DNA from 4 places in the Streptomyces sp. NPDC055025 genome. Region 1 is predicted to be linked to each of the others. Evidence: riboswitches for the same ligand, from Rfam matches in the RefSeq annotation. Region 1 holds a riboswitch; each other region holds the start of a gene.
What was found. Region 1 has a riboswitch for cyclic di-AMP ahead of ACWGDX_RS10960 (M23 family metallopeptidase). Riboswitches for the same ligand answer to the same signal wherever they lie in the genome.
Positions count from the first base shown of each region.

Region 2: linked by a shared signal. The riboswitch ahead of ACWGDX_RS03245 (transglycosylase family protein) and the one ahead of ACWGDX_RS10960 (M23 family metallopeptidase) in region 1 are both predicted to bind cyclic di-AMP.
Region 3: linked by a shared signal. The riboswitch ahead of ACWGDX_RS21975 (M23 family metallopeptidase) and the one ahead of ACWGDX_RS10960 (M23 family metallopeptidase) in region 1 are both predicted to bind cyclic di-AMP.
Region 4: linked by a shared signal. The riboswitch ahead of ACWGDX_RS01445 (LysM peptidoglycan-binding domain-containing protein) and the one ahead of ACWGDX_RS10960 (M23 family metallopeptidase) in region 1 are both predicted to bind cyclic di-AMP.

Region 1 is NZ_JBSGVS010000013.1:95,403-102,771, forward strand. Features, by position in the region: gene kdpA (potassium-transporting ATPase subunit KdpA) at 1-1,418, opposite strand, end outside; gene kdpF (K(+)-transporting ATPase subunit F) at 1,456-1,545, opposite strand; gene ACWGDX_RS10950 (fasciclin domain-containing protein) at 2,167-2,874, shown strand; gene ACWGDX_RS10955 (tyrosine-protein phosphatase) at 3,097-3,894, opposite strand; cyclic di-AMP (ydaO/yuaA leader) riboswitch at 4,332-4,493, shown strand; gene ACWGDX_RS10960 (M23 family metallopeptidase) at 4,496-5,446, shown strand; gene ACWGDX_RS10965 (SGNH/GDSL hydrolase family protein) at 5,632-6,492, shown strand; gene ACWGDX_RS10970 (hypothetical protein) at 6,721-7,116, shown strand; gene ACWGDX_RS10975 (STM4011 family radical SAM protein) at 7,000-7,369, opposite strand, start outside.
Region 2 is NZ_JBSGVS010000003.1:144,406-151,774, forward strand. Features, by position in the region: gene ACWGDX_RS03225 (Ppx/GppA phosphatase family protein) at 8-970, opposite strand; gene ACWGDX_RS03230 (DUF501 domain-containing protein) at 967-1,554, opposite strand; gene ACWGDX_RS03235 (FtsB family cell division protein) at 1,689-2,162, opposite strand; gene eno (phosphopyruvate hydratase) at 2,288-3,577, opposite strand; gene ACWGDX_RS03245 (transglycosylase family protein) at 3,880-4,653, opposite strand; cyclic di-AMP (ydaO/yuaA leader) riboswitch at 4,656-4,828, opposite strand; gene ACWGDX_RS03250 (transglycosylase family protein) at 5,396-6,271, opposite strand; gene ACWGDX_RS03255 (cytochrome P450) at 6,497-7,369, opposite strand, start outside.
Region 3 is NZ_JBSGVS010000035.1:66,612-73,980, forward strand. Features, by position in the region: gene ACWGDX_RS21950 (HAD family hydrolase) at 1-419, opposite strand, end outside; gene ACWGDX_RS21955 (hypothetical protein) at 587-772, shown strand; tRNA gene ACWGDX_RS21960 (tRNA-Met) at 928-1,001, shown strand; gene ACWGDX_RS21965 (MerR family transcriptional regulator) at 1,222-1,968, shown strand; gene ACWGDX_RS21970 (PP2C family protein-serine/threonine phosphatase) at 2,299-3,444, shown strand; cyclic di-AMP (ydaO/yuaA leader) riboswitch at 3,728-3,882, shown strand; gene ACWGDX_RS21975 (M23 family metallopeptidase) at 3,894-4,925, shown strand; gene ACWGDX_RS21980 (PrsW family intramembrane metalloprotease) at 5,123-6,466, opposite strand; gene trmB (tRNA (guanosine(46)-N7)-methyltransferase TrmB) at 6,609-7,369, opposite strand, start outside.
Region 4 is NZ_JBSGVS010000002.1:23,074-30,442, forward strand. Features, by position in the region: gene ACWGDX_RS01435 (substrate-binding domain-containing protein) at 1-862, shown strand, start outside; gene ACWGDX_RS01440 (hypothetical protein) at 938-1,366, opposite strand; cyclic di-AMP (ydaO/yuaA leader) riboswitch at 1,922-2,076, shown strand; gene ACWGDX_RS01445 (LysM peptidoglycan-binding domain-containing protein) at 2,081-3,025, shown strand; gene ACWGDX_RS01450 (ScbR family autoregulator-binding transcription factor) at 3,249-3,902, opposite strand; gene ACWGDX_RS01455 (ScbA/BarX family gamma-butyrolactone biosynthesis protein) at 4,042-4,974, shown strand; gene ACWGDX_RS01460 (HAD family hydrolase) at 5,201-5,914, shown strand; gene ACWGDX_RS01465 (hypothetical protein) at 6,040-6,462, shown strand; gene ACWGDX_RS01470 (ferritin-like domain-containing protein) at 6,562-7,369, opposite strand, start outside.

The sequences.
Region 1 (7,369 bases):
GCGGAGAGTCCCGCGAAGGCCGAGCCGTTGTTGTTGGCGGCCGAGGTGAACGCGTAGAGCACTTCGGAGAAGCCGTGCGGACCCGGATTGAGCATCGCCGCCCGCTCCCCCGGCAGCGCCATGGCGATCCCCGCCCCGGTCAGCACCACGGCGGGGGTGGTGAGGATATAGAGCGAGGCGAACTTCATCTGCCGGCCGCGCAGCTTCTTGCCCAGATACTCGGGGGTGCGGCCGACCATCAGCCCCGCCACGAAGACGGCCACGACCGCCAGGACGAGAATGCCGTAGAGCCCGGATCCCGCACCGCCCGGCGCGATTTCGCCGAGCATCATATTGAAGATCGTCATCCCGCCGCCGCCCGGTGTGTACGAGTCGTGGAAGGAGTTGACGGCCCCGCAGGACGTCAGCGTGGTGGACACCGCGAAGAGTGCCGAGGACCAGATACCGAAGCGCTGCTCCTTGCCCTCCAGCATTCCGCCCGCCGTGTGGCCCGCCGTACTGCTCACGCTGTGCAGCTCGTTGGCCGTGACGATGGCGACGGAGGCGGCCCAGATCAGGGCCATCACACCGACGATCGCGTATCCCTGGCGCCGGTCGCCGACCATCGTGCCGAAGGTGCGCGGCAGCGCGACGGCGATCACCAGCAGCAGATAGATCTCCAGCCAGTTGGTGAAACCGGTCGGATTCTCGAAGGGATGGGCGGAGTTGGCGTTGTAGAAACCGCCGCCGTTGGTGCCCAGCTCCTTGATGACTTCCTGCGAGGCGACCGGACCACCGGGGATGCTCTGGGTGGAGCCCGCGAGCGTATGGACCGCGTGGGGCCCGTGGAAGTTCTGCACCACCCCCGACGCCACCAGCACGATCGCGAAGACCACGCAGACGGGCAGCAGTACGCGCAGCACGATCCTGGTGAGGTCCACCCAGAAATTGCCGACCCGGTCGGTCTTCTGACGGGTGAATCCCCGGATCAGGGCGGCCACCACGGCGATACCGACGGCGGCGGAGACGAAGTTCTGGACCGCGAGCCCCGCCATCTGGACAAAATGGCCCAGTGCGGACTCACCCGAGTACGACTGCCAGTTCGTATTCGTCACGAAGGAGACGGCCGTGTTGAACGACTGGTCGGCGTCCATGGCCGGGGTATCGAGAGCGAGCACGAAGTGGTTCTGGAGGCGAAGAAATCCGTACAGGAACAGTACGGAGACAAGCGAGAAGGCGAGCACACTGCGAAGGAAAGCGGTCCAGGTCTGGTCGGCGTCCCCGGAGACTCCGCCGAGACGGTAGATCAGCCGCTCCAGCCGCCAGTGCCGGGGCGAGGTCAGAACGTACGCCATGTAGTCGCCCAGCGGCCGGAAGGAGAGGGCGAGCGCCACCACGAGGGCGAGAATCTGAAGCCACCCCGCGAGCGTGTCGTTCATGGAGGACCTTTCCTGGGCCTTCCTCTGGTGGGAGAGGCTAGAAACGCTCGGGAAAGAGCAGACAGAACACGAGGTAGACGACGAGAAGCACGGCGACGACCAGTCCGACGATGTTCTCGACGGTCACAGCCGGCCCACCCCCTTCCCGACCAGACCGATCAACGCGAAGACCGCGAGGGTGACCACGACATAGATGAGGTCGGACATCTTTTGACGCTATCGGCCACCCGACTGGCGGGCTCCTGACACGCCGGAGCCGATCGAGTGGCGGGCGCGGCGGCTGTCGGCCGCGGCCGGACCGCCGCGGACCTGCGGCGCAACGGTGGTGACCGAGCGTCCCATAGCAGTGAACAGCGCGTTCCGCCCGAGATGCTGAGCTCCTGGAGGTATGACTACGCTTTACGGGCGGCTCGATCGATCACCAGGACCGAATGGAGGAACGGACCGGCCGGCCAGAGCCGGGCCAGGACCGAACGAGAACGATCCAGGGCCGAAGCGATCCAGGGCCGAAGCAATCCAGGACCGCGCAGGGTCGAACGAACCGAGCGTCGAGCGAACCGAGTCGAGCGAACCGAGCAAGGTCGACCGACAGGAATCGTCGAACGGCAGGAACCGCAGGCCGGACGGGTGAGAGCACCCCGCCCGGCACTCCCCGGGCCGTCTCATCCCAGGACCCGCCGATCCGGCCGCGTCGACGCCTCCGGGCCCGAGCCGGGGCCCCTCCTCCCACAGGAAGAGGAATCGAACCATGAACCGCACCCGTCTCCGCACCACAGCCATGTCCACCGCCGCCGCGGTCACCCTCCCGCTCTCGCTGGGAGTCATGGCTCCTCAGGCCTTCGCCGCCCCGACGCCGAGCACACCCACATCGACCAGCACGTCGGCGTCACCCAGCACACCCGCCTCACCGAGCCCGTCCGCCTCACCGAGCACCTCGCCCTCGGCCTCGCCCAGCACGTCCGCGTCCGCCGGTGCGGCCGTCCCCTTCGGTCCGGGGTGCTCGTCACTGCTGCGCAAGGGCATCGGCGGCAGCTTCTCCAGAATGGCGACCCAGCCTGTCGCCACCGCGCTGGCGGAGAACACGCATCTCTCCACCTTCGTCGCCCTGGTGAAGAAGGCCGGACTGGCCGACAAGCTGAACACCACGAAGGACATCACCGTCTTCGCCCCGACCAACGACGCCTTCGCCAAGCTCTCCAAGGCGCAGCTCGACGCGATCCGCGACAACGAGGCCCAGCTCAGGAAGGTCCTGAACTACCACGTGACGGAGAAGAAGGTCGCCCCCGACCAGCTCCCGAACGGTGTCTTCAAGACCCTGGAGGGCGGCACGCTCACCACATCGGGCTCGGGTGAGTCGTTCAAGGTCAACGGGACGACGAACATCGTCTGCGGTGACGTCCGGACCAAGAACGCCAACGTGTACGTGATCGACACCGTGCTGATGCCCCCGAGCTAGTACCGCAATTGCGGTACTAGCGCCTCTCCCGGCAGCGTGGACCCGTCCACGGATCCGGCCACGGATCCGGCCGGAAGCCACACGTACCCGACGGCCCGGCCGGGGCCCCGGGGCCCGCGGCACGGGGCCCGGGGCCGGGGGGTGCCCCCCCCCCCCCCCCCCGACACCGGCATGATCGTCCAGGTCCTGTTCGGACGGGACCTAGTCCTGTTCGGACAGGACTTAGTCGAGGAGGCGGGCGCGCAGCCGTTCACGGGTTTCGGGGGCCAGTCCCAGCCCCTCGGTCAGATAGGTGTCGGTGCTGCCCCAGGTCTTCTCGATGGTCTCGAAGGCCGTCGCGAGATACTCGGCGCGCGCGTCGAAGAGCGGACTGAGCAGGTCCATCACCTCGGTGGACGTCCCGGTGGGCGAATTGTCGCTGCGCTGGACCGGATAACGGCGGTGCGGGTCGTTCGACTTCAGATAGTCCGCTTCGATCGCCTCGGGCTCCACCCCGACCGCGAGCAGGGCCACCGCGATCGAGAGACCGGCCCGGTCCTTGCCCGCGGCGCAGTGCATGAGCGCCGGCACGCTGTCCCCGGCGAGGGCGTGCAGGACACGGCTGTGCTCGGCGGTGCGCTCCTTGATGATCGAGCGGTACGAGCCGGTCATCCGGGCCGCGGCCCTGCCGTCCGCGAGGAGCGAGCGGAGCTGGTCCAGATCGCCGTCCCTGACCATCCGCCAGAACTCGGCACCGTCGGCGGGGTCGGTGAGCGGAATGTTCACATTGCGCACGCCGGGCAGTTCCACGTCCGCGCCGTCGAGCTTCAGATCGGCCGCGTTGCGGAAGTCGAAGATCGTGTGAAGTCCGAGGGACGAGAGGAAGGCCGCGTCGGCCGCGGTGGCGTTGGCGAGATGGCCGCTGCGGAAGAGCCGGCCCGGACGGACCTGCCTGCCGTCGGTGGTGGGCAGTCCTCCGACATCGCGGAAGTTGCGCACGCCGGCCAGCTCGGGCTCTGTCGACGGGACCTGCTGCGTCACGGCCTGCTCCTCCGTGTCTGCCGTCGGCGCGGCTCGCCGACGCTGTCGACCTCTGACAGTACGACATCTGTTCGTGTGGCAATCAGTTCGACTGTCAGGAATCCAATGGGAGCATTCGGACATTATTCGCGGATAGATATCGCTCAAATGCCCATCTGTCCGTATTGGGTGATTCCTTACACCCTGCCCCGGTCGCGGTGGAGATGGGTTCCGGTCCGTGACCAGGATCATATCCGTGACGTTCCGTGGCGGTGCCATGTATTCGAATTCCCCGCCTGACACGGAGTTCGGAGACCGTTGTCGACACAGGGTGACCGGTAAAACCGGGTTAAATGCGAGTGCGACTTGTCGATGGAAAAGGATCCCTTGTTCCACTCGCCCCACTCGCCTACGTTCACCCTCAATCCGGTCGGACCGCCGAATCCTGCCGCCGCCCGGAATTCTTATCGTCAAGCAATGCGTGGCAGGAGCGGGGGACCCAGGTAGTACGCCGATCCGGAACTCCGGAACGGCTTGGGGTGAAGTCGTGCGGTAAGTGCGACCGGGCATCTCCAGTCCGAACCCGACAGCTCACCTCGCAGGCGCCGGAGAGGAATTCGCCATGCCCGCGAAGGGTAAGCACCGCCGTCACAAGGCCAACAACCCGGTATCGCGCGGATTCATAGCCGCCGGTACCGGTGGAGCCGCCATCGCACTTCCGCTCATCGGTGCCACCGGCGCGCACGCCGCGCAGAAGGCCGCACCCGCCAGCGCGCCCGAGGCCGTCTCCCAGCAGCAGTTCGGCGGGGAGCAGACCGGCGCGAAGAAGGCCACCGCCAAGAAGAGCGCCGCCAGGACCCGGATCTACTCCGTGGTCCCGGGCGACTCCCTGTCGAAGATCGCCAAGGAACAGCATGTCCGGGGCGGCTGGCACAAGCTGTACGCGGACAACCGCAAGGCCGTCGGATCCGACCCGTCGCTGATCCACCCCGGGCTGAAGCTGACCATCAAGGCGAGAGGCGGGGAGCACACCCGTCCCGCGAAGCCGGCCGAGCCGTCCCACTCCTCCGACGGCGGTTCCTCGGACCCGTCGACCGCCACACCGGCCGAGGACAACGGCGGGTCGACGTCCGCGCCCGGCGACACGCCGGAGCAGAGCAGCGACTCCGCCTTCACCACGCCGGTCGACGATCCTCAGATCGGCACTCCGTACCATGCCTCGGGCAGCAGTTGGGCCAGCGGCTACCACACCGGTGTGGACTTCCTGGTCGACACGGGCACCGAGGTGAAGGCGGTCGGCGCGGGCACGGTCGTGGCGGCGGGCTGGGGCGGCTCGTACGGCAACCAGATCGTCATCGAGCACAGTGACGGCCACTACTCGCAGTACGCCCATCTCTCCTCCATATCCGTCTCCGAGGGCGACACCGTCAGCGAGGGCCAGCAGATCGGTCTCTCCGGCGCCACCGGCAATGTCACGGGTCCGCACCTGCACTTCGAGATCCGTACCGGACCGGACTACGGCTCGGACATCGACCCGCTGGCGTATCTGCGCGATCAGGGTGTCAACATCTGAGACCCGGCCCGTCCGAGGCATGGCAAACGTCCTTTCTCCGCTCTCCGTCGGGCACTTCCGTGCCGGACGGAGAGCGTTGGGCATATTCCCGCTTGGCCGAAAATTGACCAATGGTGTATCTCACCCCTCGTCAACCGTTTCCTACGGTCGCGTAGGTCACATCTGCGGGTGAAAGATGTGGTGTTGTGGCAGACGATTCGAGATCAAGAAGAAGAGGCGTATTCGGGTCGTACACGGCGATCGGTGACAGCTTCACGGAGGGCGTGGGCGATCCCGGACCCGATGGACGCTATGTCGGCTGGGCGGACCGGCTCGCGGTGCTGCTCGCCGATCAACTGGCTGACCGGCTCACCGATCCGGTGACCGGCGAGGTGGCCCTCCCGGCCGGCCCCGCGGACACCGTGCACGGAGATTTCCGCTACGCGAATCTCGCCGTACGCGGCCGGCTCCTCGACCAGATCGTCAGCGAGCAGATACCCCGGGCCAAGGAACTCGCCCCCGATCTGGTCACCTTCTGCGCGGGCGGCAATGACATCATCCGGCCCGGCACCGACCCCGACGATGTCGCCGAGCGCTTCGAGCGGGCCGTCGCCGATCTGACCGGGGCGGTCGGCACGGTCATGGTGACCACGGGCTTCGACACCCGGGGCGTGCCCGTGCTCCGTCATCTTCGCGGCAAGATCGCGACCTACACCGCCCATGTACGGGCCATCGCCGACCGCTACGACTGCCCGGTGCTGGATCTCTGGTCCCTCAAGTCAGTGCAGGACAGGCGGGCCTGGGACGGCGACCGGCTGCATCTCTCCCCCGAGGGCCACACCCGTGTCGCGCTGCGTGCGGCGCAGGTGCTCGGTTTCGCCGTGCCCGCCGACCCGGACCAGACATGGCCGCCGCAGCCGCCGCGCGGCACCTTCGAGGTACGGCGCGACGACATCAACTGGGCGCGCGAGTATCTGGTGCCATGGATCGGGCGCCGGCTGCGCGGGGAATCCTCCGGGGACCATGTCGAGGCGAAGCGTCCCGACCTTCTGCCCCTGAACCGCTGACGGCGGGGCCGGCCCGGGTGCCGGTCGGGACGCCCGGCCGCCGCCGAGGCCGGCCGCCCCTCCGGCGCTCGGCGCTCCCGACGGGAATTTCACTCATCCGAATGGACCACGGAACGCCCACGCATGGCCTGTCCCGGCCGGGGCGATAACCGGGCCGAAGGGGTCCTCCGGTGCGGCGCCGGCCGGGGGAGGGCCCGTATCACGGCGCTGTGGGTTCAGGGGGCTCCGATGGCGGAAAACGGCAGTGCGACTCTCGCGGCGGGGGCGGTCACCTTTGTCACCGCCAATGAGGATCGCGACTACGACACCGGGATCAATATCTCGGTCAGGACACCGGACGGTGTGGAGGCCGCCTCCATCTCCGTGCCCTTCGGCGAGTTCAAGGACGGGACGACGGCCGGTCCCTACCCGCTCGATGTGCTGACGGAGACCACGAAGGAGGGGCTGTCCAACGGGACCGCGACGGTCACCATCCATCCGAACGGGGACGACACCTGGCGGTTCGACCTACGGCTCCGGCTGCGGTTCTCCGACACGACGCACCTGTCGGTCAGCGCCGAGAACATCGAGCTGAACGACGACCGGAACACCACCCAGGTTCCCCTGGGCAGCCCGCCGAACTGATCCGTCCGGGAGCGGATCCCGGACCCGCGGGATCCGCTCCAGCACCCCGCCCGCGAACACGTCGTACAGCGGCAGCGTCTCCAGATGCACATAGCCGATATGGCAGTCGCACACCGCCAGTGGGCACGCCCGGGGAGCGAGTGCCTTCCGGTACGAACCGTCGTAGAGATTGCCCAGCTCGGCGCGGACGAAGTGGCAGCGCCGTACGGTCCCCTCGCCGTCCACCGAGATCACCGACTCACCGGTCCGGCAG
Region 2 (7,369 bases), on a different contig from region 1:
CCATCGCTCACCCTTCCCGCGCGGCTCTCCAGGCGATGCCGTCCAGGATGTCGTGTTCGCTGACGACCACCTCGGCCGCGTCGGTGCGTTCCATGATCGCCAGCAGAATCAGGGCACCCGCGCCGATGACATCGACGCGGCCCGGATGCATGACCGGGATCGCGGCGCGTTCGGCGTGGGTGGCCGTCAGCAGCCGCTCCGTGATCTCCGCGACCTGGGCGCGGGAGATACGGGAGTGGTGGATCGCGGTGGAGTCGTACGCGTCCAGGCCCAGCGCGATACCGGCCAGCGTGGTCACGGAACCGGCGAGCCCGACCAGGGTGCGGGGCTCGCGCAGCGGGACCGTCCGCTCGGCGAGGTCGAGGGCCGCCTCGATGTCCGCGCGCATCGCGGCGATCCCGGCGGCGCCGGGCGGATCGCTGACGACGCCGTCCTTGACGAGATGCCGCTCGGTCAGCCGTACACACCCGATGTCCACGGAGCGGGCGGCCCGTACCCGGTCGTCACCGACGACGAACTCGGTCGAACCGCCGCCGATGTCCACGACCAGACAACTGTCCCGGCCCGGCAGTTCCTTGGTGGCGCCGGTGAAGGAGAACTCCGCCTCCTGCTCGCCGCTGATCACCTCGGGCTCCACGCCCAGGATGTCCAGCACCCCCCGGACGAACTCGTCGCGGTTCTCCGCGTCGCGCGAGGCGGAGGTGGCCATGAAGAGGACCCGCTCGGCGCCGTGCTCCTTGATGACGGCGGCGTACTCACGGCACGCCTCGAAGGTCCGCTCCAGCGCCTCGGGCGCCAGCCGGCCGGTCCTGTCCACGTCCTGGCCGAGCCGGACGATCCTCATCCGCCGGTCGAGATCGACCAGTTCGCCCGTGGACCCCGCGCCGGGGCCGCTGTCGGGCAACGTCACATCGGCGACCAGCAGACGGATGGAGTTCGTACCGCAGTCGATGGCGGCGACCCGGGTCATACGCGCTCCTCGTTCTGGTCCCGGCGCCCGTTCTCTTCCTTCTCCTCCGCGGGCTTCTCCTCCGCGGGCGCACACGAGGTCACACAGGGGCCCTTCGCCCACCACTCCGGCAGCATCGCCAGCGCCTCGTCGCCCAGCGGGTTCACCCCGGGACCCGCCGCCAGCGAGTGGCCGACCAGGACGTGCAGACACTTCACCCGGTCCGGCATACCGCCCGCGCTGGGAAAGCCCTCCAGCACCTCGATGGCGTCACGGCGCGCGAGATAGTCCTCGTGCGCCGCGCGGTAGGCGGCGGCCAGTCCGGGGTCGGCCGCGAGGCGCTCGGTCATCTCCTTCATGACACCGTTCGCCTCCAGCGTGCCGATGGCCGAGGCCGCGCGCGGGCAGGTCAGGTAGTACGTCGTCGGGAAGGGCGTGCCGTCGGGGAGCCGCGGGGCGGTCTCCACGACATCGGGCTGTCCGCAGGGGCAGCGGTGCGCGATGGCGCGCAGTCCGCGCGGGGGACGGCCGAGCTGTTCCTGGAACGCGGCCACGTCCGCCTCGGTGGGCTCGGTGCGTTCGGTCTGCGGAGGGGGGGTTTCCATGCCTGCCTTGGTTCTACGTTCTGCGTGCCTGATGACGGTTCTGTCTGCCTGGTACGGACGCGCCGCTGGTACGGGGTCGTGCCGCTGGTACGGGGTCGTGCCGGTCCACCGGTACCGCCCGTCCCCGCGCGTCCCTACCGGTCCGTGCGGTCCGCGCTGTCCACGCCGTCCAGGACGTTCGAGTACCAGGGGCGGTCCGTCGCCTCCCGCTCCTCACGGCGCTCGCGCACCGCGTCCGGGTCGATCATGGTGTAGCCGCTCTCCCCGGGCCTCACATAGTGGAGATGCTCGCGGGCCAGCCGCTGGATGTAGGCGTCGTCCTGGAGCCGCGCCTTCTCGTCGCGCAGTTCCTCGACCCGCTGCCTCGCCTCCCGCGCCTGCCGCTCCTGCTCGGCGATCTCGTTCCGCTGCGACACGTACTGCCGCATCGGATACGCGAGCGCCACCACCAGTGTGCACACGACCAGGGCGAGAAAGGCCGCCCGGCCGGTGAGACGGGAGCGGCGGTCCTGGCGGCGGTTCTGCGAGCGGTAGACGCGCGCGGCGGTCTGCTCGCCGAGCAGCCGCAGCCTGGTCGCGGTGGAGAACCGGTCCCGGTTCCCGGCCATGGCTCGCCTCCCCTGTTACGTGCGTACGTCCCCGGACACGGTACGGGACCGGGGCCGGGGACGTACGGACGACGGGCGGGACGGGCGGCCTCACCCGACGGCCGGCCCGGCCCCGCCGCTCACGCTCAGGCGGAGCGGAACCGCGGGAACGCGCTGCGGCCCGCGTACACCGCCGCGTCGTCGAGGATCTCCTCGATACGCAGCAGCTGGTTGTACTTGGCGACACGGTCCGAGCGGGCCGGGGCGCCGGTCTTGATCTGACCGCAGTTCACCGCGACGGCGAGGTCGGCGATGGTGACGTCCTCGGTCTCGCCGGAGCGGTGGGACATCATGCACTTGAAGCCGTTGCGCTGGGCCAGCTCGACGGCGTCCAGGGTCTCGGTCAGCGAACCGATCTGGTTGACCTTGACCAGCAGGGCGTTGGCGGAGCCCTCCTCGATGCCACGGGCCAGCCGCTCCGGGTTGGTGACGAACAGGTCGTCGCCGACGATCTGCACCTTGGAGCCGAGCTTGTCGGTGACGACCTTCCAGCCGGCCCAGTCGTCCTCGAAGAGCGGGTCCTCGATGGAGACGAGCGGGTAGGCGGCGACCAGCTCCTCGTAGTACTCGGTCATCTCGGCGGCCGAGCGGGACTTGCCCTCGAACTCGTACGAGCCGTCCTTGTAGAACTCGGAGGCGGCGACGTCGAGCGCGAGCGCGATGTCGCGGCCCGGCACATAGCCGGCTTCCTTGATGGCTTCGAGGATCAGGTCCAGCGCGGCGCGGTTGGACTCCAGGTTCGGCGCGAAGCCGCCCTCGTCACCGAGGCCGGTGGAGAGCCCCTTCTGCTTCAGGACCTTCTTGAGGGTGTGGTAGACCTCGGCGCCCCAGCGCAGCGCCTCGGAGAAGGACTCCGCGCCGATCGGGGCGATCATGAACTCCTGGATGTCCACATTGGAGTCGGCGTGCGAGCCGCCGTTCAGGATGTTCATCATCGGAACGGGCAGCAGATGCGCGTTCGGGCCGCCCAGGTAGCGGAAGAGCGGGAGGTCCGAGGCCTCGGAGGCGGCGTGCGCGACGGCGAGGGAGACACCGAGGATGGCGTTGGCGCCCAGCGAGCCCTTGTTCTCGGTGGCGTCCAGGTCGATCATGGCCTGGTCGATCAGGCGCTGCTCGGTGGCGTCGTAGCCGACGAGCTCCGGGCCGAGCTGCTCGATGACGGCGAGTACGGCCTTCTCGACACCCTTGCCCAGGTAGCGGTCGGGGTCTCCGTCACGGAGTTCCACGGCCTCGAACGCACCGGTGGAGGCACCGGAGGGGACAGCAGCACGGCCGGTGCTGCCGTCGTCGAGGCCGACCTCGACCTCGACCGTGGGGTTGCCTCGGGAGTCCAGGATTTCCCGGGCTACGACGACGTCGATGGACGGCACGAGCATCTCCTTCTGGGATGTGACGCTTGGAGTGCAGGGTCTCATTGGCCTTGCGGCAAGAGCCTAACCGGCTCGGAGACGTCGGCCGCCCGGTGCCCGCCCGCTGGGACGGATCAAGCACCCGAGCGCTTCGGCGCACCCATGAGCACCGTCGTGCGCACCGCCGTGAGCGCCGCCCCGAGTACTCCCTCCGTACTCCCCGAGTGCCCCCTCCGTACGCCCGGAAGGTACGCCCGGAAGAGGGCAGACCCCGGCCCGGCGCGTACGGGGGATCACGCGCCGGGCCGGGGGGATCGGGGGCGGGCGGATCAGCGCAGGTGGAGCTGCTGGCCCGGGTAGATCAGATCGGCGTCGCGGACGATGTCCTTGTTGAGGTCGAAGAGCTTCTTCCAGCCGCCCTTCACCTGCCGCGCGGCGGCGATCTTGGAGAGGCTGTCGCCGGGCTTGACCTTGTACTCGCCGTCGCCCTTCTCGATCGTGGCCGTGGCGGCGCGGGTCTCACCGCGCGAGGCGGGCTGCGCCTGCTCCCGCTTCGGCTGCGCCGGCCGGATCTGCCGCGGGGCGGCCTGTTCCCCCGTACCGGAGCCGGAGGCGGAGGCGGATCCCGAGCCGGAGCCTGAATTCGAAGCGGAACCGGAACCGGAGCCCGAGCCGGAGCCCGAGCCGGAGCCCGCCGAGCCACCGTCGTACGCGGCGCCGGAGAGGTTCACCCCGCAGGTGGGCCACGCGCCCTTGCCCTGGCCCGCCAGGACCTTCTCGGCGACGGCGATCTGCTGGGACTTCGAGGCGAGGTCGGCCCTGGCCGCGTAGGCGGTGCCTCCGTAGGCGGCCCAGGTGGAGCCGCTGAACTGGAGTCCGCCGTAGTACCCGTTGCCGGTGTTGATGGACCAGTTGCCGCCGGACTCGCACTGGGCGACCTGGTCCCACTCGGAGGCGGTCGCGGCGGACGCGGAGGTGGCGCCGATCAGCGGGACCGCGACAGCGGCGCCGGTGATGCCGGCGAGCGTGGCGTAGCGGGCGGTCACGGAGCGGGAGGGACGGCGGTGCCTGCCCTTGCTGGAACCCTTGCTGGAACGCGGCATGGAACTCTCCTCACCGACGCCTACGAGGTGAGCTGTCGGGTTCGGGCCAAGTGAGTTGCCCGGCCGGGTGCTCGCGCACCCGGCTCCACCCCGAGCCGGTCGCCGGCCGTCTCTCGACGGCCGGGGCCGGCACAAACCTTGGGTCCCCCGCTCCTGCCTTCGGCGCATGACGCGACGACTACTCCCCCCGACCGACGGCAGGATTCGGCGTGACGGTCGACGAGGCCCGCGGTGCGAGCGGTTCAGACCGTAATCACAGGCCCGCCGGTTCTTCAAAGGAGAACATCAGGGAAATAACGCCCTTACCCACCCTCCAGGTTTACGCATTTCCCCTGGTGAGAGCGGAAAGCGGGGCAACCCGCGGGTCAAAAGTCCCTAGTTGCAGCAAAGAGACCCTTGTCTCACTTGCACAGAAGTGGACATAGGGCGGCGAACTACCCTTGAATCCGTGCCACTTCACGGCACTTCAAGGACGGGATCAAGAAGGAGACCGAGAGGGAGGCGGAGAGGGAGACACAGGGGGAGCCGGGGAGGGATCAGGGCCGCGGCCAGGGAGGACACCCCCATGGCACGCCGCGACGCACCCGGAGACACCGAGGCGCACCCGGAAGCACCGGGGCACACCAGGAAGCACCATGACCCGCCCGGAAGCACCGGGCGCACCAGGGGGCGGCACACCGGCCGCCCCCCGTTCACCTCACAGCCACCGCGCCGACGGCCCGGAGCCGCCGGCCCGTTCGCCTCAGAGCCAGCCGCCGAGCACCTTCTGCCCGTCGGCGATCAGCCAGTTGCGCTCGACGGGCCGGTCGGCCTCCGCCGGAGCGGGCGATTCCGTACGATCCGTCAGGCCGTCCGTACTGCGCGACAGTCCGTCACCCCGTGAGGCATGACGGCCGTATTCAAGCCCTTCATCCGAATTGCCCGTTACGGCATCGTCCTGGGCGGCTTCACCGCGGTGCTTGCCCTTGGCCGACTCCGCACCGCCGGCGGCGGTGCCACCGAGGCCGTCGGAGCTGAGGCCTTCAGTGCCCTCGCGGCCGTCCACGGAAGCGGAGGCTCCCGGTGCGGGCGTGGTGGCCGAACCGGAGGGGACCGGCTCTCCGGGCAGCGTCTTCCCGTCGGAGGGGGCGGAGGGCGTGGCGTCCGGAGCGCCGGAGGGAGCGTCCGCGGGACCGTCGCTCCGGTCGTCCTGCGCGGCTCCCGCCGAGCCGGAGCCGCCCCCGAGACCGACACCGTCCAGCACGGCGCCCGTGAGCCCGGAGACCGGCGCGCAGCTCGACCAGGCCTTCACGCCCTGCGCCGCGAGCACCTTCTCCGCCACGGCTATCTGCTGGGAGCGGCTGGCGAGGTCGGCGCGGGCCGCGTACTCCCCGCCGCCGAAGGCGTCCCAGGTCTCCTGGGTGAGCTGGAGGCCGCCGTAGTGGCCGTTGCCGAGGTCCGCGCTCCACATGCCGCCGCTCTCGCATTCCGCGACACGGTCCCAGGTGGAGGCGTCCGCCGCGCTGGCGCCCGAGGCGGCGAACAGCGGGATGGCGATCGCCGACCCGGTCACCCCCGCGGCGACGATCAGAGCGGGGGCCTGGCGTGGTCTGCGGTGTCGGCCGTTCGCGGAGCGCATGCGCTTGCCTTCCGTGTGACTGTCGTTTCGACTACGGCGTGTTGCAGCTGAGTCGTCGGTGAACGTAGCGGTACTCGAACGTCTGTCACAAGTCGATGCAGCGGAGATCACGTGAAAGTCACATTACTGACGGTCCGTCAGTTATGGAGTGACGATCCGACAGTGATCGGCGCCGGTCCCATGGCGGTACGGCGGCCGTCCGCCGCCGAATCCGTCAGTGGCTCATCAGCCGGACAATGGCGTGAACTGCACCGGAAGTGTGCGCAATCCACGCATGATGAGCCCGCCGCGCCAGCGCAAATCGGCAGGATCCACAGCAAGTCGCACATCGGGCAGACGGGTCAGCAGAGACGCGAGAGCGGTCTGTCCCTCAAGGCGGGCGAGGGGCGCGCCGAGGCAGTAGTGGATGCCGTGCCCGTAGCCGAGGTGCTGATTGTCACGCCGCGCGAGATCGGGCGTGTCGGGCGACGCGAACCGCTCGGGGTCACGGTTCGCCGCGGCGAGGACGACCAGTACGGGATCGCCCACCGCTATCCGCTGCCCGCCGAGCGTCACCGGCTCGGTGGCGTACCGCCAGGTGGCCAGCTCCACCGGACCGTCGTGGCGCAGCAGTTCCTCGACACCCGTCGCGAGCAGTTCCGTCTCCCCCGCGTCGAGCGAACGCTGGAGCCGGGCGTGCTGCTCCGGGTGGCGCATCAGCGTATGGACGCCGTTGCCGATCAGATTCACGGTTGTCTCGAAACCGGCAAAAAGGATGATGAAGGCCATCGCCGCGGCCTCGTTCTCGCTGAGATGCTCGCCGTCGTCACTGGCCCGCACGAGACCGGAGATCAGATCGTCGCCCGGGTTCTCCCTTTTGCGGTGGATGAGTTCGGCCAGATACGCCCGGATCTTCTTGACCGACCGCGCCACTCCGCCACGCGGTCCGCCGCCGTGCCGGATCATCATCCCGGCCCAGTCGCGGAAGTCGTCCTGGTCCTCGGCCGGCACCCCGAGCAGATCGCAGATCGCGTAGATGGGGAGCGGGAAGGCGAAGTCATGGATCAGATCCGCCTCCCCCTTCGCCGCGAAACCGTCGATGAGCCGGTCGGTGAGCTG
Region 3 (7,369 bases), on a different contig from region 1:
CCGAAGAACTCCGGAGCCGGTTTGGCCACGCCCCACTCGGCGGAGGTGGCCACCAGATCCACGGGCAGATCGAGGCGGCGCAGCAGATCACCGGCCTTGACGGTCTGGTTGCCCGCGAGCACGACACGGATGCCGAGGGCCCGGAGACCGGCCAGGGCGGGCCGTACGTCGGGGTAGAGGTCGGACTCGTCGAGATGCTCGCCGCGCCCGGCCGCCTCCCTGGCCCGGTGGGCCTCGCCGATGTCCATACCGGGCTTGATCAGATGGAGGGCGTCGGCGTTGTCCTTGTTCTGGACGGTGGCGGCGCCCACCAGCGCGGAGATGGTGTGCCGGGGAATCCCCAGCCAGTCGGCCCATGAGGCCCAGTAGCGGTCGTCGCGTACGAGGGTCTCGCCGACGTCGAACACGATGGTTTCGATCACCGGTCCAAGCGTAGGGGGACACGCTCCGCCGATTGTCAGTGGCTGGCCGTAGCCTGTCTCCTATGTTCGCTTCCTCGTCCGCTCACTCCTCTCACTCCGGTCCCCGTCCGACTTCTTCGGCTTCTTCGGCTTCTGTGGCTCCTTCGGCTCCTTCGTCCGGTTCGGTGGCGGGTGCGGAGTCCCGTGCCCTGCCCGGCGCCGTCCGCTCCGCCACCGTGGTCAACGCGGAGATCCGCGCCCTGTGGGCACGGGCCGGCGGCGCGCTCTCGTCCGCCGAGCAGGAGCGTTACCAGCGGCTTCTGGTGGAGTGGGCCGCGGCCGTACGGGCCGACGTCGTCACGGCCGCCTAGTGCGGGGTGCGTTGACGGCTCTGTGACGGGAGCCATGACGGAAGCCGTGAGGGGGCTGTGACGGGAGCCGTGGCACGGCCCGGCGGGTCCCCATGGTGTTCCCGTGGCCAGTGGTAATGATCCTGCTCTGAATGGCGTAAGGTTGTGTTTACCGACGCGGGGTGGAGCAGCTCGGTAGCTCGCTGGGCTCATAACCCAGAGGTCGCAGGTTCAAATCCTGTCCCCGCTACTGAAAAGAGTGGCAACAGCCGAAGGCCCGGATCCCAAGTGGATCCGGGCCTTCGCTGCGTGTCCGCGTGTCCGCGTGCCTGCCTGTCCGGGTGTCCGCGTACCTCTGCGTGTCCGCGTGCCTGGGTGCCTGGGTGTGCCTGGGGATCCGTGCCCCCAGCACCGCACCCGGCTTCCTCGCGCTTGACCTTTACGCCGCGTCAAGTTCTACCGTCGACGTCATGGAGTGGTCGATCCAGGAGATCGCGAAGAAGGCAGGGACCACGAGCCGCACGCTCAGGCACTACGGCGAACTGGGGCTGCTGACGCCCAGCCGCACCGGCGCCAACGGCTACCGCTACTACGACCAGGACGCCCTGGTCCGGCTCCAGCGGATTCTGCTGCTGCGGGAGCTGGGACTCGGGCTGTCGGAGATCGCCCGGGTCCTCGACGGCCGGCAGGACACGGCCGTCGCCCTGCGCACGCATCTCAGACTGCTGGAGCAGGAGCGCGAGCGCGTCGAGCGGCTGATCGCGTCGGTGCGGACCACTCTCCACAAGACCGGGACGGGAGAGGAACTCATGGCCGGGGAAGTGCTCGACGGCTTCGATCACACACGGTACGAGCGGGAGGTGACCGAGCGATGGGGCCGGGAGGCGTACCGGAAGGGCGACCGCTGGTGGCGCGCGCTCAGCGAGGAGGAACGCCAGGGGTTCCAGGACCGGCACGAGGCCATCGCCCGCGACTGGGCGCGGGCGAAGGAGTCGGGGCTCGCCGCCGACAGCGACGAGGCCCAGGCCGTCGCCCGCCGTCATTGCGACTGGCTGTCGGTGACGGCGGAACCCACGAAGTCGTATGTCATCGGCGTGACGCGCATGTATGTGGACGATGCACGCTTCACAGCGGCCTATGACAAGTACGGTGAAGGGACAGCAGTGCTCGTACGGGACGCCATGAAGGTGTACGCCGAGCACCACCTGACTGGCTGACCGGTCGTACGGCCGGTCGGTCGGCAGACTCGGCGGCGACCGGGCAGCGGCTCGGCGACCGACGCGGCGACCGACCGGCCATATGACCGAACGACCGGGCCGTCCGGCCGCCTGACCTGCTGAGGAGCCGGTCGCGATCCGACCTCCTCCATAGCCCACTCGGCCGACGGCGAGTCGCCGCCGAGGACGGCAGCGGCCAGCCTGGGTGGGGCGCGGTACCGTCCGCAGCCCTAGGCGGAACCGGGCAGGTGACCACTGGTGGGGAAGCTGAGCAAGCTCAGGGAGAACCTGAGTGGCAGAGGCACGCGGGCCGACGACCTGACCGGTCCGATGTCCGCCGACGGGTCACCGATGCCGGAAAGCCATATCCGTACCAGCCGTCGGCTGGTGCGTTTTCTGCCTGTCCTGGTGATCGTCGTCGGGGTGATCCTCGATCTCTCGACGCCGACGCGGGTCACCGCCGCCCCCCTGTACGCCGCCGCCCCCCTGGTCGCGGCGCCGTTCTACCCGCTGATCGGCACGCTGCTGATCAGCCTCGCGGCGGTCTGCGCCGAACTGTCGATGCACCTCTACGCCAACTCGCTCAACACGCTGGAGTCGCTCAGTGAGTTGCTGACGGTGGTGATCGTGTCTCTTCTCGCGCTCTACATCGGCGGGGTACTGCGCCGCAGCGGGCAGCGGCTCGCCTCGGCCCGGATCATCGCCGAGACCGCTCAACGGGCGGTGCTGCCAAGACCCGCCGAACGGATCGGCGGGCTGCGTATCGCCGCGCGGTACGAGGCGGCCCAGGAGGGCGCGTTCATCGGCGGCGACCTGTTCGCCGTACAGGACACGCCGTACGGGGTACGACTGGTGGTGGGGGACGTACGGGGGAAAGGGCTGGAGGCGGTCGAGGCGGTGGCCGTCGTCATCGGGTCCTTCCGGGAGGCCGCCGAGCAGGAGAGATCGCTGGAGGGGGTGGCGCAGCGGCTGGAGCGCGCGCTCACCCGCGACGGGAGCAGACGAGGCGGGCTGGACGCCTTCGAGGGGTTCACCACGGCGGTGCTCGCCGAGATCCCGCACGACGGGAGCGTGGTGCGGCTGGTCAACCGGGGCCATCCCGATCCGCTGCTGATGTGCGAGGACGGCGCGGTACGGATGCTGGAGACGCGCGACCCCGCGCTGCCGCTCGGGATGAGCGAACTGGCCGCGTGGCCGGACCGTGCCCAGCAGGCCGTCTACCCGGCCGGCTCGACGCTGCTCTTCTACACGGACGGACTCTCTGAGGCGCGTGACGCCCAGGGAGTCTTCTATGTGCCGATGGACCGGCTCGACGGACGGATCTTCCAGGGGCCCGACGAACTGCTCCAGGCGCTGATCGACGACGTCCGGCTGCACACCGGCGGCGGGAGCCAGGACGACATGGCGCTGCTGGCGGTGAACCGCCCCACGGAGGGGCAGCCGGAGCGGCGCAGGACGATACCCCTCGTTCCCTGACGCCTTCCCTGCTGCCGTTTCCCGGGGCCGTTCGCTGACGCCGAGTCCGCCGTCACCACCGTGTGTGATCGACAGGTATCCCTCCGCATAACATTTGACACACCGTCAGATATTCGGGGTGTACTGAAAGGAAGTCAGCTCGCCCGATTGCGTATGCATGTGCCCTGGTGTGTCCGATGCGAAGTTGTTAATGATCACCGGGAACAGCTTGGAATAAGGGCCTGGTCTCTATTAACGTTCGATAACGCAGCGCGGTCGTCCCAGCCGTCGTAAGAGTCGGCACCGTGCTCACGCGCCGAATCCCGCAAGGGAACCGGGGAACCACCAATTGGGGTGAATCGGAAGTTCTTCGCTGCCTTGTGCGGCGTAGGGCGACCGTAGGAGACCTTCCTGCTCCGAACCCGTCAGCTAACCCGGTAGGCGAGAAGGAAGGAAAGGAGTGCGCCTCAGTGGCGTCCAATCAGCCTGCCCCCACCGCCCCCTTCGAAACCACCTCCTTCGGCAGCGAGCCGGAGCGGGCATGGGGCGAGTGGAACCCGACCGAGGAGTCCGTACGCCCGGTACGCGGCAGGCATCGCGTCGGCAAGCAGCGCAACGGCTTCGCCCGTAGCTCCACCGTCCTCGGCGTCGGCGTCATAGCCGCCGTCGGCGCGGGCGGCATGGCCACCGCTCAGGACAAGCCCGCGGTCTCCATATCCCTGCCCGACGCCATCACCGACAATCTCCCCGACGCCGGGTCGCTCCCGGGCATGGGATCGCTGGCGGCGGACGAGGCCGAGCCGGACCTGCTGGCCAGTGCCCCGCTCACCACCGCCGGTATGACCGCCGCGGACGCGGAGCAGGGCGCCACGGACGCGGGCGAGGCCCTGCGGGCCCGGATCCTCCAGCAGGCGGAGCAGCAGCAGAACGAGGCCGACGCGACGGAGAAGGCGGCCGCGGAGCGCGCGGCGGCCGAGCAGGCCGCGGCACTGGCCAAGAAGCAGCAGACCGAGGCCGAGAAGAAGATCGAAGAGGCCAGGAAGAAGGCCGAGGCGGAGGCCAGGGCCAAGGCGGAGGCGGAGCGCCTCGCGAAGCTCGCGGCCAGCTTCGCCCTTCCCACCTCCTCGTACACCATCACCTCGACCTACGGTGAGTCCGGCTCCATGTGGTCCTCCGGCTACCACACCGGTCTGGACTTCGCCGCCCCGACGGGCACCCCGGTCAAGGCCGTGCACAGCGGCACGGTCACCTCCGCCGGCTGGTCGGGCTCGTACGGCTACCGCACCATCCTGGAGCTGGATGACGGTACGGAGATCTGGTACTGCCACCAGTCCTCGATGACCGTCACCGCCGGGCAGAAGGTCACCACCGGCGAGACCATCGGCCGGGTCGGCGCGACCGGCAATGTGACGGGACCGCATCTGCACCTTGAGGTGCACACCGCGGGTGGCTCCGGTATCGACCCCATGAGCTGGCTGAGCAGCAAGGGCCTGACTCCCTGACCCGGGTGTGACCCCATGACCCGGGCTCGGGTCTCCGTCCCCGATCCCTCGATTCCCCGATTTGACCCCGTGGCGCGACTGGCACAGTCCGGTCCCCGGCGGCTCCGGCGCTCGCCCCCCGACGCCTGGGCCGCCGGTCCCGTTTCCGGACCCGACCGGACCGGACCGGCACGTTCGTCCGTGTTCGTCCACGTTCGTCAGTACTGGCGGTACGGGTTGTAGCCGTCGTAGTCGATGTACGGCGGAGGCACCGGCACCCGGCCCGTGGCCCGCGCCGCATAGGTCAGGGCCGGTCCCGCCGTCTCCCTGCGCTGCCAGAGATGGTGCAGCAGCTCCTGCTCGCGCTCGACGAAGTCCGGGCCGGCCTTGCCGCGCTGGGCGTGGTGGCGCAGAAACGCCAGGGACGTCGCGAACGCCTCGTACTCGCCGACCGATCTGGACGCCTGGGGCCCGTACGTACGGCCCGCGAAATCGCGTGCCACCGTGCGCGCCCGCATTGAGGAGAGCGCCTGGGGCGCGGCGGCCGGCAGCCAGCCCGCCGCCGCGTACGCGGGCAGCTCGGCGGAGACCGTACGCAGCTCGCGCTGTCTGCTCCAGATCGCCAGCCAGGTCAGCAGCCCGAAGGCCGGCACCATGAACGCCGCGTACACGGCGTAGAAGCCGAACGGGCCGAAGAGCGACGTCGAGCCGTTCCACAGCGCGTGCATCCCCATCGCCAGCGCCAGACCGAGCGGTGGAAGGGCGAACCGCCGGATCCTCTGGCGACGGGTCGCCATCGCCGCCAGCCCGAAGCCTATGCCCGTGAGCACGGTGAAGAGCGGGTGCGCGAACGGGGACAGCACCACCCGTACGAAGAAGGTCGCCGCCGTCATGGCGGGCAGGCCCGTGCGGTCCGCGGTCTGGTCCTCGCCGAAGGCGCTGCCGAGATAGAGGATGTTCTCGGTGAAGGCGAAGCCGGTGGCGGTGAAGCCCGCGAACACGACCCCGTCGACCAGCCCGGTGAAGTCCCGTCTGCGGAACAGGAAGATCAGCAGGATCGCCGCGGCCTTGGCGCTCTCCTCCACGACCGGTGCTATCACCGTGGCGCCCAGGGACTCCGCGCCCGCCGGGTCCGCGGTGGCGATGGCTATCCACCGGGTCGCGAAGGTGTTGGCGATGATCGCGACCAGGGCGGCGGCGAAGGCACCCCAGGCGAACGAGAACAGCAGATTGCGCCAGGGGCCGGGGTCGACGCGGTCCAGCCAGCGGAAGGCCGCCATCAGGAGCGGTACGGGCAGCACGGCGAGGCCGAGACCGACCAGAAAGCCCTCGGTGCCGGTCTGGTCCCGCACGAGCGCCAGGATCACCAGCGCGCAGAGTGCGAGCAGCGTGATCACGGCCCCCGCCCGCACCGCCCGGTGCCGCCAGAAGGCGCGGCGCGGGCGATAGCGCCTGCGGGCAGGGTCCGGTACGGCGGTCCACAGGTCACCGAGCTGTTCCTGCTGCTCGTAGACAGGGATCGCCGGGCCCGGATCGGGGCGCTGCTGCGAGGGTTCCGACACCCGATGACCCTAACGAGAGCCACTGACACTGGCGATGGTGCCTCTGCCGCTACCGCCGGTTACGGGGCTACGGGGGACGGGGTTACGGGCGGACTCGGGGCGCGCCCTACGGTCAGGTCGCGGGTCAGCGGGTCAGGTCGGGTTAGGCGGACGGCCGCCCCGGCCGTTCCGGCTGTCCCGGCCGCCCCGGCCGTTCCGGCAGATCCGCTACGCGGCGGAACAGCAGATCGCGTACGGCATGGCCCTTGTCGAGCCCCTGGCCCTCGAACCGGGTCAGCGGCCGGAACGCGGGCCGGGGCGCGTATCCGCCGTCCGGCCGGGTGTTCTCGAAGCCCGGGTGGGCCGTCAGCTCCGCGAGCATCTGCTCGGCGTACGGCTCCCAGTCGGTCGCGCAGTGCAGTACGGCCCCGGGCCTGAGCCGGCTCGCCGCCAGGGTGAGGAACTCCGGCTGGATCAGCCGCCGCTTGTGGTGGCGCTTCTTGGGCCAGGGGTCGGGGAAGTAGACCCGCAGTCCGTCGAGGGACCCGGGCGGCAGCATCTCCCTGAGCAGGATGATCGCGTCGCCGTTGGCCACCCGGATGTTGGACAGTCCGTTCTCCTCCGCGAGCCGGAGAAGATTTCCCTGGCCGGGGGTGTGTACGTCGACCGCGAGTATTCCGGTGCCGGGGTCGTCCGCGGCCATGCGCGCGGTGGCCTCGCCCATCCCGAAGCCGATCTCCAGGACGACCGGCAGCCCGCCGAACAGCTCGTACGGATCAAGGACCCGCTGGCCGTCGATGTCCAGGCCCCAGGCGGCCCACAGCCGCCGCAGCGCGTCGGCCTGGCCCGTGGTGACGCGGCTGCGGCGCGGCTGGAAGCTGCGGATGCGCCGCTCGAAGTGCGACCCGGCGGGATCGGCGGCGG
Region 4 (7,369 bases), on a different contig from region 1:
GGAGTCCCGGGCATCCGGCACCGGGTACACCGTCGGCGTCGTAGTGCCCTCGTTGACCTACTACTACCCGCGCGTCATCGCCGGTATCGAACGTGAACTCTCCCGCCACGGCTGCCGGATGCTCCTGCGCTGCACCGAATGGGACCCCGGCATGGAGCAAGGGGCCGTCGACGAACTGATCCGGTCGGGAGCGGCCGGGCTGATACTGGTACCCACCCTCGGCGAGGACGGTCCACAGCACTGGCTCGGGATCGCGGGGGAACTCGCCGTGCCCGCGGTGCTCGTCGAGCGGGGGATGGACCTGACGGCGACCTCGCACGAGTTCGTCTGCTCCCACCACGCGGCCGGGGCGCGTGCGGCTGTCGAGCATCTGCTGGGGCTCGGGCACACCCGCGTCGGCTATCTGGAGAGGACCAGTCCGCACACGGCCCCGCAGATCCGGTCGGGCCTCGCCGTCGGACTGGAGCGCGCCGGGCTCGATCCGGCTCCCGTGGTCACGGCGTCACTGCCGCGCTGGACCGCCGAGGACGCGGACGGCTTCCTCGGCCGTCTGATGGCGCGGGGGGCGACGGCCGCGCTCTGCTTCGCGGACCGTGAGGCGTCCTTGCTGGTCGGCGCGGCCCGGCGGCGGGGACTGGGTGTCCCGGAGGACCTTTCCGTGATCGGCTACGACAACGAGGTGGCCGACCTGTGCGAAGTGCCTCTGACCACCGTCTCCCCGGCGAAGACGGATATCGGCCGACGGGCCGCGGGCATCCTCAGAGCCCGTATCGCCGACCCGGACGCCCCACGACGGCAGGAAGCGTTTGTGCCGCACCTCGTCATACGCGACTCCACGGGCCCGGCGCCCCGGCGGAACTGAGGCCCGGCGGCACTGAAGCACGACGCTCCCTCGCGCTCGCACTCGCGGTTCACCGGTCGCGAGCGGGCGTACGCGTCAGAGTTCGCGGCCATGGGTTTCGGCGTACCCGATCAGATCCTCGTAGGTCTGTCCGTCGGGGCGATAGAACTCGTCGCGGTCACGGCCGGGGCCGCCGGCCAGGGCTTCGCCCAGAAGCCTGGAGACGGTCAGGGCCGCGGACAGCGGCCGGTGATCGACGACGATCTCGTCCACCTGGCCCTGGTCATTGATATGGAACACGCCGACTCCCGTCACCGGCCTGCCGTCGACGACGGCGGTGTACTCGTTCACCCGACGGTCACCGAACTCGCCCTCCCAGACGGGAGTGAACTCGCGGTAGAGGCCGAGCACGGCACGAATCTGCGCCCGCACCGCCTCGGCTCCCCGCAGACTGCCGTTCATCACCGAACCGGCGAGCACGACATCCGGCGCCAGATCCCTCAGAAACCACGGATCCTGTGACACTGAACCTCCTCGTGGAACAGACGAGTTACGCCATGAACGTACGCGATGTGGCGACGCCGTCGCGGCGCCGGCGCACTCCCAAAGGCTGTCCCCCCGTTCCACCGCTTTCCCTCCCCGAATGGTGGCGATACGCACTCGGCACGCACCCCGACGCGGAATAAATGACACCCACATCGAATTGGTCGGAGCAGCATGGTATATCGCACCCGTTTTGAAAAGTAATTGTATGGGCGGTTTGCCCGCATTCTTCCCGTGGTGCATTTGGGTGGTATTGGCACGCCTTGGCATTCTCTGTACGGTGTTGTGACGTCAGAAATTCCGTCAGGGGTCATGATGTGCGTCACATCGGCCGTGTTCCGTGGCTCCCGTCGCCTCGGCCATTTCGCTCCCGGGGAGCGAGAGTTGAGTCCCCGGACGACTTCTGCGTAACCGGATCATTCCGCTCTGGATTCGTCCGCCGGGATCGCGCTGTGAATTCAGGTCTTGTTTTTGTCCGGACGTTCCGCCTACGTTCACGTCAATCCGGACGGACCGCCGAATCCTGCCGCCGCCCGGAAACCGAACCCACTCACGCACGGCAGGAGCGGGGGACCCAGGTAAGGCGCCGTTCCGGAATCCGGACCGGCTTGGGGTGAAGCCGCGCTCATACCGCGGCCGGGCAGCTCCAGCCCGAACCCGACAGCTCACCTCGCAGGCGACGGAGAGGAATGCGTCATGCCCGCACAGGCCAAGCACCGCCGTCCCAGAACCAGCCCGTTCGCCCGAGGTCTCGCCGTCGTGGGCACGGGTGGTGCCGTACTCGCGCTCCCGTTCATCGCCGCGACCACCGCCGAGGCGGTGTCGTCGCCCGCCGCCGCGACGCAGAAGGACAACCCGGAGACCTACTCCGTCGTCGCGGGGGACTCGCTCTCCAGGATCGCGGCCGCGCACTCCGTCAGCGGCGGCTGGAAGAAGCTGTACGAGGACAACCGTGAGGTCATCGGCGGCAATCCGGCACTGATCCACCCCGGCGTCGAACTGACCCTCGGTGAGAGGACCGCGTCCGCCCCGCCCGCCACCGCCACACCGGCCACCGCCACGTCGGCGGCCACCGCACCAGCGGCCACCGCACCGGCCACCGCCGTGGTCGAGCAGGAAACCGCGACGGCGGCCACCGACGACGCGACGGCGGCCACGGAGGACGCGACGGCGGCCACCGACGACGCGACGGCGGCCACGGAGGACGCGACGGCGGCTACCGAGGATCCGACGGCGACCGCCGAGGACGCCGGGGCCACCGCCGAGAGCGCGACGGCCGATACGAGCGACACCGTCACCCAGGCGGCCCCGAAGACATACACCGACGATCTGGACGGCTGGATCAACGAGTCGCTGGACGTCATGGCCGCCCAGGGCATCCCCGGCAGCTACGACGGTATCTACCGGAACATCATGCGTGAGTCCTCCGGCAATCCGTCGGCCATCAACAACTGGGACTCCAACGCCGCCGCCGGTACGCCCTCCAAGGGCCTGCTCCAGGTCATCGACCCCACGTTCCAGGCCTACCACGTGCCCGGTACGTCGATGGACAGCTTCGACCCGGTCGCCAACATCACCGCCGCCTGCAACTACGCGGCCGACCGGTACGGCTCGATCGACAATGTGAACGGCCCGTACTGACAGACCCCGCGGACAGACCCCGCGGACAGACCCCGCGGACAGACCCCGCTGACAGGCTCCGCCGGCGCTCGACGCTGACGTACCGTCACATCCGTACAGGCCCGCGCGCTCGTGCATCCGCGCACCCGCACGTCCGCGCACCCGCACAGACGGCCGGACCCGGCCGGGACATCCTCCGTCCCGGCCGGGTCCGGCCGTCTGTCCGTCCACCGCCGCCCTCGGTTCATCGCCCCCCGGCGGGCACCGGTGCGAGGGGGTGTTCACGCACCCGCGCGAGCAGGGCCGCCGGATCCGGGTCCGTCTGAAGGGCGTTCAGGAGCAGCAGCCACAGATCGTGCAGCGCTTCCTCGATCTGACGGCGCCCCTCCAGGGCGTCGGAGACGGTGTGCAGTCCGAAGAAGGCGCACACGAGTCCGTGCGCGGCCACCTGAGGGGTGACGCCATGTGTGAGTTCCCCCTCCTGACGGGCCTCTTCGAGAAGTTTGGTGACGGTTTCCAGCCAGCCCACAAAAGGTCTCGGCAGCGTGGCATTGATAGCGGTGCGCTCCGCCCAGAGCCGGGCGCCCGCGCGGATGACGACATCGTCCCGGAAGGCCCTCGCCACCTCGAAACTCAGCGCGACCAGCCGTTCCAGCGCCGGACGGTCGGACGCGCTGTAACGGTCGATCAGATCGGGCCAGGTCGCGAAATGCTCCTCGACAATGGCGAGGGCGAGATTCTCCTTGCTGGCGTAGTGGAAGTAGATGGCTCCGCTGGTGCGGCCGGACTGTGCGCTGATATCGCTGATACTGGTGCCTGAGTAACCCCGCTCATCGAACAACTGTGCCGCCGCTTCCAGGAGAAACCTCCGCGTCGTTTTCGCCCGAACCTGCTGCACCCGAACCCGCACGTGTACCCCGGATTGCCGTTCCGTTAAATGACAGCAGGCAATGTAGCGGCTTTTCCCACCGGGCGTGGCGGGCTTGGCGGCTCCGGGCTGGGGTGCGTAGCAACGAAAATTGCGGTGTTCTTGTCGCATGAATACAACGGTTGCTGAGGCATCGATCGTCGGCACCCTGGAGGACGTCCGCCCGCTGTCCTGGTCGCGTACGGTCGCACGCGAGATGGTGCACCGCGACTCCGTGGCCGAGGTGCTGCTCACCGATGTACGGCGGAGTCCGGACGGCGGATTCGAAGCCGCGGCGTCCTGGTCCCGGTCCCATCCGACCTTTCCGCGCGACGGCGCCGATCTGCACAGTCCGCTGATGATCGTCGAGACGCTGCGCCAGCTCGGGATCTATATCCCGCTCCGGTATTTCGATGTCGCGCCCACCGCGCATCTGCTCATCACCGATCTGTTCTTCGGGATCGATCCGTCGGCGGAACCCCGGGCGGTCTCCGGTGCCACCGGGGTGACCTGCGCCGTACGCGCGAGCGAGGTGCGCCGCGCCGCCGAGGACGGCGCGGTCACCGGACTGCGGCTCGATGTCTCCTTCTCCGCCCGGGGCACGGTGTTCGCGCGGGCCGGGGGCGGTGCGCGCGTCATGGACGGCGAACGGTACGACGCCGTACGGACCGGCCGTCGGCGCTTCACCGCGCCGGGGAGCGCGACCGGGCCGGTCCGCCCCGACTTCCGCGGGCTGGGGGTGACGGGCGCGCACGATGTCGTCCTCGGACTCGACGGCGGCACCCTCCTGGTCGATCCGGCCGACCCGCGGCACCCCTTCTTCTTCGACCACGCCACGGATCATGTTCCCGGCATCATTCTGCTGGAAGCCGCGCGCCAGGCCGCGGCCGTGGAAAGCCGGGGCGCTTTGCTGCGTCCCACCGGCGGACGACTCGAAGCAGCACGCTTTATCGAATACAGCCCGCCCGCTCGAATTATGTGTGTGCCCCACCACGACATCTGTGTGTTCCGTTTTCTCCAGGACGGGGAACAGAAGGCTTTTGGCGTCCTCCGCTACAGGTAAAGCCTGGGAATACTCTGTGAAGTCACTTGACTACCAATAGTTTTCCTCTCTAGCGTAGCGATCGTTATGTTCTTGGGTGGTCGCCCTCAACCGGCCTTCTCCATAAGGCCGCGACTGCCCGGATCGCGCCCGCCCGACAGCGGGTGACCAGCGTGCCCGCGGTGTTTCGCACTGTCGCGGCGGCCAGTGCTGCCGCTAATCGGGCTCTTCTGAACGGAACAATCGGATGACAGCTCACCGCATCCTTTCCTGGACTCCCGCGGCCATCGTCTTCGACTGCGACGGAACCCTCATGGACACCGAATGCCACTGGCAGGACGCTCGAATTCTGGCGCTGCGCGAGTATGGATTCGCCCCCATGCCCGGCTTCGCCGAGCGGGCCAAGGGACTGCACTACACCGAATGCGGCCGCCTCATGGCCGAGGAGGCGGGACGCCCGGAACTCGTCGAGGACCTGACCGTCCTGCTGCTCGGGCACTTCCGCGCGCTCGTCGCCGACAACCCCCGCACCATGCCCGGCGCCCGCCGGCTCGTCGAGGAATCGGCGGGCCTCGCCCCTCTCGCCGTCGCCAGCAACTGCCCGAGGGAGGTCGTCGAGTCCTGCCTCGGCACGGCGGGACTGCTCGACCACTTCGACCACATCGTGGTGCCCGAGGGTGAGATCAGACCCAAGCCCCTCCCGGACGTCTATCTCACCGCCGCACGGCTGTGCGGCGCCGAGCCCGTCGACACCCTGGCGGTCGAGGACTCCACCTGCGGGATCCGGTCCGCCGCCGAGGCCGGTATGCGGGTCATGGGCGTCGGTCCCTGGCCCGGCGAGGACGTCGTGGCGCTGGTGGACGTCTGGGTCCGCTCGCTGAACGAGCCGGAGGTACGCGGCTGGACCGGCGCCCGGGTGCCGGTCCAGGTCTCCTTCGACGTGATGCCCGCCACCCGCTGACGCGTGGCCCCGGGGTCGGGATCGGGCGCTGCCCCCGGAACTCGCCGTCCCGGCGAAACGGCTTACCATGATGGCCACGGGACATATACGTTCAAAAGCCTCCGCACAGGGAGATGGGGCATCGGATGGACGAGGAACGCGCCGGCCGTCTCGTGTCCTCCCTGCGGGCCCGGGGCGTCATGGCCCATATGGCCCACCTGGGTGTCTATCAGTGCGGTGTACAGATCGTGCTCGCCGAGGGGGGCGAGGCGATCTGGGACATGGACGACGTACTGGGCCTTCGGGCCGAGGTCGTGGAGGACGGCGTACTCGTCGGCTTCGTACCGCATGTGCGGGGTTCCGAGCTCTTCACCGAGGAGCAGCTCGTCGAGGTGATCGCCGCCACCCGGTACGACAAACCGGGACTGCGGTCGGCGGCGGACGGAGACACCGGACCGTATCTGGATCTGGACGAGGAACCGCCGTACCGCGGGACCGCTCCCGTGGCTCCCTCGCGCCGCTACCGCCGCAGACTCAGGCTTCCCTGGCGGATCCGACGGTCGGGATGACCGGCCCGGGTGCCCGCTCCCGCCCCGGCCCCCGCGCCGGGGCCGGTGCGTGCCCGCCGCCGGGCACGCACCCGTATGCCGCGCACCGTCCGGTGTTCCTCACACCGTCAGCAGACTCGGCGTCGCCGCCATGTCCTCCGGCAGGAACGCCTCCGGGACCGGGTCCTGTCCGAGGATGAAGCGCAGGATGGAGACATGCATCGCCTCGACCGGCGCGATGGTGGCCGCGGTTTCGATCCCGGCGGCGCTCTTGCCGTTGTAGCTGGCGAAGAGATAGGTCTGCGCGGCCTGGTCCTCCAGCTGGAGGGCGAGCTTGGCGGCGTCGTCGACGCTGGTGATCCTGGCCAGCGCGGTGGTGATCGCCCGCTGGTTCGACAGCGGCACATCGGTGACGGCCGGCTTGTCCGCGTCCGTCAGGGCCGTGTTCCATGCCTTGGCGTGGTCGATGTGGTGGGCCATCGCCATGGTGACGAAGGTCGACACGGCGGGCGGTACGGCGCCGAACTTCTCCGCCCCGGCCGCCGCCAGGATCGATCCGTAGGCGCCCACGGCCTGGTTCTCCAGGGCCGCCGACAGCGCGACGAATCTGAGGTGCTCGGTGTACATGACCGTGTCCGCGGCGGCGCGGGGCGGAAGCACGTCCGCCGGCGCTCCCGGCGGGGAGGCGCCCTTCTCATCGGTTCCGGCGCTGGTGCAGCCGGTCAGCAGAAGAGCGGCACCGAGGCTTCCGGCGCCCAGCAGGAAGCGGCGGCGTCCGGCGTCGGCCGGGCCGGTGTTCCCCGTACCGTTCGCCGGCGCGGCGCGGTCCGCCGCCCCGAGGCCCGCCGGGAGACGGCCGGCGCGGTTCCCGCCCGTCGGAAGACCACCGCGCCGCGCGGGGCCGAGCGCCCTGATCCGCTCCGTGAGC